2 regions of the Streptosporangium album genome follow, and region 2 is predicted to be linked to the other one. Evidence: riboswitches for the same ligand, from Rfam matches in the RefSeq annotation. Region 2 holds a riboswitch; the other holds the start of a gene.
The links. A riboswitch is a leader RNA that binds a small molecule or an ion and turns the genes downstream of it on or off. The one in region 2 is predicted to bind cobalamin.

Region 1 (5,079 bases), on a different contig from region 2:
GGCCAGATCAAGGAGATCCTGGCGCTGGAGCCGCAGATCAAGGAGCTCGCGCACAAGTACGCCGACGCGCCGAGCATGATGTTCGTCGGCCGGGTCCGGGGTTACCCGGTGGCCCGTGAGGGCGCGCAGAAGCTCAAGGAGATCTCCTACGTGCACGCCGAGGCATATCCGGCCAGTGAGCTCAAGCACGGGCCGCTGGCGCTGATCGGCCCGGAGATGCCGACCGTCGCGATCGTCCCCGACGACGAACTGCTGGACAAGAACCTCACCACGCTGGGCGAGATCCGCGCGCGCGGGGGGCGGGTGCTCATGGTCGGCCACCGTACGGCCGACCCCAAGCTGGCCGACGACTGCGTCGTGGTGCCGAGGAACGAGATCGAGCTGGACCCGATCCTGCTGTCGATCCCGCTCCAGCTCCTGGCCTACCACGCCGCCGTGGCACTGGAGCGGGACGTGGACAAGCCTCGCAACCTGGCCAAGAGCGTCACGGTGGAGTGAGTCTCGACCCCGCCGATCCCCCCAAGGGCCATAAGACCCCTAATTTGTGACAGAAAGTGATGTGTCGATAGCCTGGGGTATTGGAGGGGTGTGGGGAGGGGGCGCTTATGCACCGCAGGCGCTTCCTCGTGCTCGCCCTGGGAGTCATGGCCGCCGGCGGCTGCGGGCCCGGCTCCCGCATGCCCACGGCGGGCCGGCTCACCGTGGTCGCGCCCGCCGCGCGCGGGCAGGGCTGGGACCGGGCCGCCCGCGCGCTGGCCATGGTCCTGACCGGCGATCAGATGGCACGGACGGTCGAGGTGAGCAACTACCCGGGCGGCCTGGGCGCCGCCGCCCTGGGCGCGTTCCCCGCCGCCCGGGGCCCGTTCATGCGCGAGGGCAGGCTGCTCCTCACCGGGATGCCCATGGTGGCGGGAGCGGAGATCGCCAACGCCGCCTCGGTGGCGGAGTCCACCACCCCCCTGGCCCGCCTCGTCGGCGACTGGGCGGCTCTGGTCGTCCCGGACGGCTCACACCTGCGCGCCTTCGAGGACTTCGCCGCGGCGCTCCGCCGCGACCCCGCCGGGCTGACGGTGGGAGGCCGGATGGAGGGCGGCTCCGACCACGTGCTCTACGGCATGATCGGCAAGTGCCTGGGGGTGGACACCCGGCTGCTGGACTACGCCGGCTACTCCAACGGGATCGAGGCGGCACAGGCGCTCCACGAGGGCCGGGTGGCCGCCCTGCTGGGCTCCGCCCGATCCTTCGTGCCCGAGATCGCGGCGGGCCGCCTGCGGCCGCTGGTGGTCTCCTCCGCCGAGCGGATCGACGGGATCGACGCGCCGACGTTGATGGAGCTGGACATCCGCCTGGAGTACACCGACTGGTGCGGCGTCCTCGGGCCCCGGGGCATGAGCGCCGAGGACAGGGACGCGGCCGTCGCTCTGTGTGACCGCGTCGACGCCTCCTCCCGCTGGCGGGCCGTCTGCGTGGCCAACGGCTGGAACCGGGTCTACCTGAGCGGAGACGACTTCCGCCAGTGGCTCGTCACGGAGACGGGCCGTACCCGCGAGGTGCTCAACGAACTCGGCCTGTTGAGCACTTTCTCCACAAGCTGTTGGGGCAGTTGCGTCCGACGCCCCTACATGTAGGATCCTGCTCGTTGCTGGTTCGCCCTCTCCCGAGGGCGAGGCAAGAGGGAACCCGGTGGGAATCCGGGACTGCCCCGCAGCGGTGAACGGGAACGACCGCCGTCACGGAGCACTGGGCACGCCATGCCTGGGAAGCGACGGTCAGTAGGCATCTGTCAGGCGCCCGTGAGTCCGAAGACCTGCCGGTGACATATGGGAGAGAGCGCCGAGCCGCGCACCGACGTGTGCGGGACGAGGCGAACTCGATCATGGAAACTGTCCAGGGCCTCGAGGGAGGGCTCGCGGAATGAGGCGGTTCTGCGTGCCCGGAACCGCTCTGTGACGCGTGCGCTTTTTCGGCGGAGCCCTACGGGGAATTCGAGCGCGCGAGGGGTAGCACGTGACACAGACTTTGGCCGGCGCCGCCGGGAAGACCGGTAACGACCCGGCTGCCCGCCGGTTGGCCATCGAGGAGGCCGCCGCCCGGGTGATCACCGATCCGGAGAACTCCAGGATCGCCGCCGGGCTGCTGACGGAGCTGATCGCCGACGAGGCGGCCGAGCACGGCGTGCGGACCTTCTCCGAGTCGATCGCCGCCACGCACGCGGCGGGACTCGTCCAGGACGGTCTGGCCGCCTTCGTGGCCGCCCACGCCGAGGCGCTGGACGCGCTGGTGGCACCGGACGCCGACGGCCGGTTCGAGTACTTCGGGCTGCGCACGGTCTACGACCGCTACCTGCTGCGCCACCCGCGGACCCGCAGGGTCCTGGAGCGTCCGCAGCACTTCTTCCTGCGGGTGGCCTGCGGCCTGTCCGAGTCGGTCGAGGAAGCCGCCGAGCTGTACGCGCTCATGGCCACCCTGTCCTACCTGCCGAGTTCACCCACCCTGTTCAACTCCGGCTCGCGCAGGCCCCAACTGTCCTCCTGCTTCCTGCTCGACTCGCCCCGCGACGAGCTGGAGGCGATCTACGAGCGCTACGGGCAGGTCGCGCGGCTGTCGAAGTACGCCGGGGGCATCGGCATCGCCTGGACCCGGATACGTTCGCGGGGCTCGTTGATCCAGGGCACCAACGGCCACTCCAACGGCATCGTGCCGTGGCTGCGCACGCTGGACGCGAGCGTCGCCGCGGTCAACCAGGGCGGCCGCCGCAAGGGCGCGGCCTGCGTCTACCTGGAGTCCTGGCACGCCGACATCGAGGAGTTCCTCGAACTGCGCGACAACACCGGCGAGGAGGCCCGCCGCACGCACAACCTGAACCTGGCCAACTGGGTCCCCGACGAGTTCATGCGCCGGGTGGAGGCAGACGGTGTGTGGTCGCTGTTCGACCCCAAGGAGGTCCCCCAGCTCACCGACCTGTACGGCGCCGCGTTCGAGGAGGCCTACCGGGCCGCCGAGGCCGAGGGCCGCTACGTCAGGCAGGTCCCGGCCCGGTCGCTGTACGGCCGGATGATGCGCACCCTCGCCCAGACCGGCAACGGCTGGATGACCTTCAAGGACGCGGCCAACCGGACCTCCAACCAGACGGCCCGCCCCGAGAACGTCATCCACCTGTCCAACCTCTGCACCGAGATCCTCGAGGTGACCGGCGACGCGGAGACGGCCGTCTGCAATCTCGGCTCGATCAACCTCGCAGCCCACCTGGACGGCCAGGACGTCGACTGGGCGCGGCTGCGCCGGACCGTCCGAACCGCCGTGCGGTTCCTGGACCGGACCATCGACCTGGGCTTCTACCCGACCCCCGAGGCCGAGACCGCCAACAGGAAGTGGCGGCCGATCGGCCTGGGCGTCATGGGCCTGGCCGACGTGTTCTTCTCGCTGCGCCTGCCGTTCGACTCGCCGCGGGCGCTGGAGCTGTCCACCCGGATCTCCGAGGAGATCGCGCTGGCGGCCTATGCCACGTCCGCCGACCTGGCCGTCGAGCGGGGCCGTCATCCCTCCTACGACGAGACGCGGGCCGCCGGCGGCGTGCTCCACCCCGACCACTACGGGGCCGGGCGGTCGCCGGAGTGGGAGCGGCTCAGGGAGAGGATCGCCGAGACCGGCCTGCGCAACTCGCTGATGATCGCGATCGCGCCCACCGCCACCATCGCCTCCATCGCGGGCTGCTACGAGTGCATCGAGCCCCAGGTCTCCAACATCTTCAAGCGCGAGACCCTGTCGGGGGAGTTCCTCCAGGTCAACCGCTACCTGGTCCGTGACCTTTCGGCCCGGGCCCTGTGGACCCCGCAGATCCGGGACGCGATCAAGCGGGCGGACGGCTCGATCCAGGACGTCCCCGGCGTGCCGGAGGATCTCAAGGCGCTCTACCGGACCGCCTGGGAGCTGCCGCAGAAGGCGCTGATCGACCTGGCCGCGGCACGCACGCCGTACATCGACCAGTCGCAGTCGCTGAACCTCTTCATGGCCACGCCGACCATCGGCAAGCTGTCCTCGATGTACGCCTACGCGTGGAAGTCCGGGCTCAAGACGACCTACTACCTGCGCTCACGCCCGGCGACCCGGATCGCGCAGACCACGGTGGCCCAGGCCACGCCCGTCGCCGTGCTCGATCCGGAGGCCGTCGCGTGCTCCCTGGAGAACCCCGAGTACTGCGACGCCTGCCAGTAGGCACTCCTTCGAAAGGCTCTCTCTGATGTTGCTCGACCCTGGCATGGACCTCACGCTGCGGCCCATGCGCTACCCGGAGTTCTACGAGCGCTACCGGGCCGCGATCCGCAACACCTGGACCGTCGAGGAGGTGGACCTCACCTCCGACCTGGCGGACCTGGCCAGGATGACGCCTCAGGAGCGTCATCTGATCAACCGCCTCGTCGCGTTCTTCGCGACCGGCGACTCGATCGTGGCCAACAACCTGGTTCTGAACCTCTACCAGCACCTCAACGCCCCCGAGGCGCGGCTGTATCTCAGCAGGCAGCTCTTCGAGGAGGCGGTGCACGTCCAGTTCTACCTGACGCTGCTGGACACCTACCTGCCCGACCACGACGAGCGGGTCAAGGCCTTCGCCGCCGTCGAGCACATCCCCTCGATCCGGGACAAGGCCGAGTTCTGCTTCCGGTGGATCGACTCGCTCGGCGGGCTGGACCGGCTGGAGTCGCGGGACGACCGGCGGGCGTTCCTGCTCAACCTGATCTGCTTCGCCGCGTGCATCGAGGGGCTGTTCTTCTACGGCGCCTTCGCCTACGTCTACTGGTTCCGCTCCAAGGGGCTGCTGGGCGGCCTGGCCACCGGGACGAACTGGGTCTTCCGTGACGAGTCCATGCACATGGAGTTCGCCTTCGAGGTGGTGGACACCGTACGGGCCGAGGAACCGGACCTGTTCGACGACGCGCTCGGCGCGCAGGTCACCCAGATGATCGAGGAGGCGGTGGACGCGGAACTCGCCTTCGCGGCCGACCTGTGCGGCGACGGCCTGTCCGGGATGGGCGTGGACCAGATGCGGCAGTACCTGGAATACGTGGCCGACCAGCGCCT
Region 2 (5,079 bases):
CGGTGGCCGCGAACCTCAGGATCCGCTCCACCAGACCGGGGTCCGCCGCGGCGGCCGGCCTCGGCTCCGTCTCGGAGGCGGTGACCGCATCAGCCGGAGCCGAGGACCGGGCCGAATCGACGCCCAGGACCGCGGCGACCGCACCGGCGGCGGCCGCCGGATCCCAGGACCGCTCCTCCATGGCCTCGACCAGCGCCCGTGCCAGTGTCTCCGCCTCGTCGGTGCCGGTACGGCCGGCCGTGCCGTCCTCGTTCAGGCCCAGGGCTTCGCGCAGTCCCGGAAGGGCCTCGCCGCCCGCCCACATCTGACGGGCGCGGAGCATCGCGAGCACCAGGTCGACGCGGGTCCCCCCGGTCGGAGCGGCGCCCAGCACGTGCAGGCCGTCGCGGATCTGGACGTCCTTGACCTCGCACAGCCAGCCGTCGACGTGCAGCAGGAAGTCGTCGAACTCGGCGTCGTGCGGCCGGTCGCCGATGCCCAGGTCGTGGTCGAGCCGGGCGGCCTGGATCAGGGTCCAGATCTGGGCGCGGATCGCGGGGAGCTTCGCCGGGTCCATCGCGGCGATGGAGGCGTGCTCGTCGAGCAACTGCTCCAGCCGGGCCATGTCCCCGTAGGTGTCGGCGCGGGCCATCGGCGGGACGAGGTGGTCGACCAGGGTGGCGTGGGCGCGGCGCTTGGCCTGGGTGCCCTCGCCGGGGTCGTTGACCAGGAACGGGTAGATCAGCGGCAGGTCGCCGAGCGCGGCGTCGGGTCCGCAGGAGGCCGACAGCCCGGTGGACTTGCCGGGCAGCCACTCCAGGTTGCCGTGCTTGCCCACGTGCACCACGGCGTGCGCGCCGAAACCGTCGGCCAGCCAGCGGTAGGCCGCCAGGTAGTGGTGGCTGGGGGGCAGGTCGGGGTCGTGGTAGATCGCGATGGGGTTCTCGCCGAAGCCTCTGGGCGGCTGCACCATGACCACGACGTTCCCGGCGCGCAGCGCGGCCAGCACGATCTCGCCGTCCGGGTGGTGCGTCCTGTCGACGAACAGCTCGCCCGGCGCGGGCCCCCAGTGCTCCTCCATCCGGGCGCGCAGGTCCGCCGGCAGCGTGCCGTACCAGCCGGTGTACCGGCTCGCCGCGATGCGCACCGGATTGCCGGCGAGCTGCTCCTCGGTGAGCCACTGCTCGTCCTGGCCGCCCGCCGCGATCAGCGCGTGGATCAGCGCGTCGCCGTCCTGCCCGGTCACGCCCGGCAGCTCTCCCTCGGCGCCGATGTCATAGCCCCGCTCGCGCATCACGGCCAGCAGCCTGACCAGGCTCGCGGGGGTGTCCAGGCCGACGGCGTTGCCGATCCGGGAGTGCTTGGTGGGGTAGGCCGACAGCATCAGCGCGATCCGCCGTTCGCCGGCCGGGACGTGCCGGAGCATGGCATGCCGTACGGCGATGCCCGCCACCCGGCGGGCCCGCTCCGGGTCGGCCACGTAGACGGTCAGCCCGTCCTCGTCGATCTCCTTGAAGGAGAACGGCACCGTGATGATCCGGCCGTCGAATTCGGGGATCGCGACCTGGGTGGCCGCGTCGAGCGGGGACAGGCCGTCGTCGTTCTCCTCCCAGGACGCCCGGCTGCTCGTCAGGCAGAGACCCTGCAGGATCGGCACGTCCAGCTCGGCGAGCGCGCCGACGTCCCAGGCCTCGTCGTCCCCGCCGGCGGACGCGGTGGCCGGGCGGGTGCCGCCGGCCGCGAGCACGGTCACCACCAGGGCGTCCACCGTACGGAGGACCTCCAGCAGGCCGGGCTCCGCGCTGCGCAGGGAGGCGCAGTAGACGGGCAGTGCCCGGCCGCCCGCGTCCTCGACCGCCGAGCAGAGGGCCTCGACGAAGGCGGTGTTGCCCGCGACGTGGTGGGCCCGGTAGTAGAGCACGCCGACGACCGGCCCGTCCGCGCGGCGCGGCTCGCGCTGCAGCACGCCCCAGCCGGGGGTGGGGGCGGGGGCGGCGAACCCGTGCCCGGTCAGCAGCAGGGTGTCGGACAGGAACCGGTGCAGCTCGACGAGGTTGGCCGGACCGCCGTGGGCGAGGTAGGCGTGCGCCTCGGCGCAGACCCCGCCGGGCACGGTGGACAGCTCCATCAGCTCGGCGTCGGGCGCCTGCTCGCCGCCGAGCACGACGACGGGCCGGGGCCCGGCGAGCAGGGCGTCCAGGCCCTCCTCCCAGGCGCGGCGCCCGCCCAGCAGCCGGACCACCACCAGGTCGGCGCCCTCCAGCAGGGGCGGCAGGTCCGCGGCGGCGAGCCGGGCGGGGTTGGCCGGCCGGTAGTCCGCCCCGCTCGCACGGGCGCTGAGCAGGTCGGTGTCGGAGGTCGACAGCAGGAGGATCACGCGCCACGCTCCGGCCGGGCGATGGGGCTCGCCGGTGACAGGGGACCGCGCGGGAACGGCGGATGAGGCCCGGCGGCGGGGCACGGCGGTGCCACGAGCTGCTGCGGGAACGGCGAAGAACGCACGGAGCTTCCTCCCTCGGGGTCCTCGCCCCGGGTCGTCGTCGGCTACGACGGCTGGAGTCTCCTGGCTCCCGGATCGGTGCTCCCCCCGGCCTTCCCGTCCGTCGCCGGACCGTGGCCTGGGTGGGGTTCGCTCCCCGGTTACAGTGGCGGGACCGCGCCGGATTCTCACCGGCTTCCTCCCTTGCCGTCGCCACCGATGAGACTACGGCACCCGTTCTCCGCAGGAAACTGGCGTTAGCATCCTCGGCGTGGTCATTAGTGACTTTTCTGGACGATCGCGACCCGATGCCTGTCCCGGGGCGCTCCAGATGCACGCCGCGGCCGACGGCGGGCTGGCGCGGATCCGGGTCCCCGGCGGCCGGCTGACGGCCCCCCAGCTGCGCGGACTCGCCGGCGCCGCGTCCGCTTGGGGGACCGGCGTCATCGAGCTGACCTCCCGCGCGAACGTCCAGGTGCGCGGGCTCGGCGCCGGGAGCGCACCGGCGGGCCGGGACGGAACAGCGGAGACCTCGGGGCGGACCGGGGCGGCGGACCGGTTCGCCGCGCGCATGGCGGAGGCCGGGCTGCTGCCGTCGCCCACCCACGAGCGGGTCCGTAACGTCCTCGCCTCGCCGCTGACCGGCTGCGACGCCGGAGGGACCCTGGACGCCGGCCCGCTGGTCTCCGAGCTGGACCGGCGGCTGTGCGCCCGGGCCGCCCTCGCCGGGCTGCCGGGACGTTTCCTGTTCGCCCTCGACGACGGCAGGGGCGACGTGGCCTGGCTCGGCCCCGACGCGGGAATCCTCCCGACCCGCGCGGACGGAGCGGCCCTGATCCTCGCGGGCGCCGACAGCGGCCTGCGCGTTCCGGTGACCTCGGCGGTCACCGCCCTGCTCGCCGCCGCCGAGGCGTTCCTGGCCGAACCGGCCGTGCGGGAAGGGCGCGCCTGGCGGATCGGCGAGCTGCCCGGCGGTGCCGGACGGGTCGCGGCCCGGGTCCGCGCCACCCTGGAGACCGGCGCCGCCGATCCGGTACGGCTACGCCCACCGGCGGAGCGGTTGCGGGCCGGTCCGCCCTCCGCGGCGGGCGGACCGATCGGGGCGGTCGAGCAGCCCGACGGCCGGGTGGCCCTCGGCGTCGCGGTGCCGCTGGGGCGGCTGACCTCCGCCCAGGCGGAGCTGCTGGCCGCTCTGGCGTCCGGCGGCGAGGTACGGCTGACGCCGTGGCGGGGGGTGGTCCTGCCCGGCCTGGCCCGTGCCGGGCTCGCGCGGACGCTCACCAGACTGGCGGACGCCGGCCTGGTCACCGATGCCGGCTCGCCGTGGATCGGCGTGACGGCCTGCACCGGGCGTCCCGGCTGCGCCAAGTCCCTGGCCGACGTGCGGGCCGACGCCGCCCGCGCCACGGTCTCGGGCCCCGGGATCGCCCCGCCTGTCGCGGACTCCCCGCGCACCGGTACGCTCCCCGTGCACTGGGCGGGCTGCGAGCGGCGCTGCGGCCGTCCCAGGGGACGGGTCGCGGACGTGGTCGCCACCGGCGACGGCTACCGTGTCGACCTCGACGGCCGGAGCCTGGCCTGTGCGGACATCGAAGAGACCACGGCCGTGGTGACGGCCGCCAGAGGGGAAACGTGACCGACTACGTCCGCGACGGCGCGGAGATCTATCGCCGTTCCTTCGCCACCATCCGCGCCGAGAGCGATCTGAGCGGCCTGCCCCCGGACCTCGCCCAGGTGGCGGTCCGCATGATCCACGCCTGCGGGATGGTCGACCTGGTCGCCGACCTCGGGTGGTCGCCCGGCGTCGTGGCGTCGGCGCGGGCGGCCCTGCGCGGGGGCGCGCCGGTGTTGTGCGACGCGATGATGGTCGCCTCCGGGGTGACCCGCCGCCGCCTGCCCGCCGGCAACGAGGTGATCTGCACGCTGGGCGAGCCGGGCGTGCCGGAGCTTGCGGAACGGCTGGGCACCACCCGCAGCGCCGCCGCGCTGGAGCTGTGGCGCGACCGGCTGGAGGGCTCGGTGGTCGCGATCGGCAACGCGCCGACCGCGCTGTTCCGGCTGCTGGAGATGGTCGAGGAGGGCGCGGGCCGCCCGGCCGCCGTGCTGGGCGTCCCGGTCGGCTTCATCGGCGCCGCCGAGTCCAAGCAGGCCCTCGCCGGACACCCGGCGGGACTGGAACACCTGGTCGTGCACGGCCGCAGGGGTGGAAGTGCGATGGCCGCCGCCGCGGTCAACGCGATCGCGAATGAGGACGAATGAATGACGACATGGTGACCGGACGGCTCTGGGGAGTGGGGCTGGGGCCCGGGGACCCGGAGCTGGTGACCGTCAAGGCCGCCCGGCTCGTCGGCGAGGCGGACGTGATCGCCTTCCACAGCGCCCGTCACGGCCGGAGCATCGCCCGTTCGGTCGCCGCGCCGTACCTGCGTGAGGGCCAGATCGAGGAAGCCCTGATCTACCCGCTCACCACGGAGACCACCGACCATCCCGGCGGCTACCAGGGTGCCATCGACGACTTCTACGCCGCCTGCGCGGCCCGGCTGGCCGCTCATCTGGACGCCGGCCGCGACGTGGTGGTGCTGTGTGAGGGCGACCCGCTCTTCTACGGCTCGTACATGCAC

Region 1: it holds a riboswitch for cobalamin, as region 2 does, so the genes downstream of both, FHR32_RS33470 (ribonucleoside-diphosphate reductase subunit alpha) here and cobN (cobaltochelatase subunit CobN) in region 2, are expected to answer to the same signal.

The regions. Positions count from the first base shown of each region.
Region 1 covers NZ_JACHJU010000003.1:771,463-776,541, reverse strand. The annotation lists gene glmS (glutamine--fructose-6-phosphate transaminase (isomerizing)) at 1-498, shown strand, start outside; gene FHR32_RS33475 (Bug family tripartite tricarboxylate transporter substrate binding protein) at 606-1,628, shown strand; cobalamin riboswitch at 1,627-1,829, shown strand; gene FHR32_RS33470 (ribonucleoside-diphosphate reductase subunit alpha) at 2,008-4,215, shown strand; gene FHR32_RS33465 (ribonucleotide-diphosphate reductase subunit beta) at 4,241-5,079, shown strand, end outside.
Region 2 covers NZ_JACHJU010000005.1:22,105-27,183, reverse strand. The annotation lists gene cobN (cobaltochelatase subunit CobN) at 1-2,356, opposite strand, end outside; cobalamin riboswitch at 2,517-2,709, opposite strand; gene FHR32_RS36410 (ferredoxin-like domain-containing protein) at 2,790-4,094, shown strand; gene FHR32_RS36405 (precorrin-8X methylmutase) at 4,091-4,717, shown strand; gene FHR32_RS36400 (precorrin-2 C(20)-methyltransferase) at 4,714-5,079, shown strand, end outside.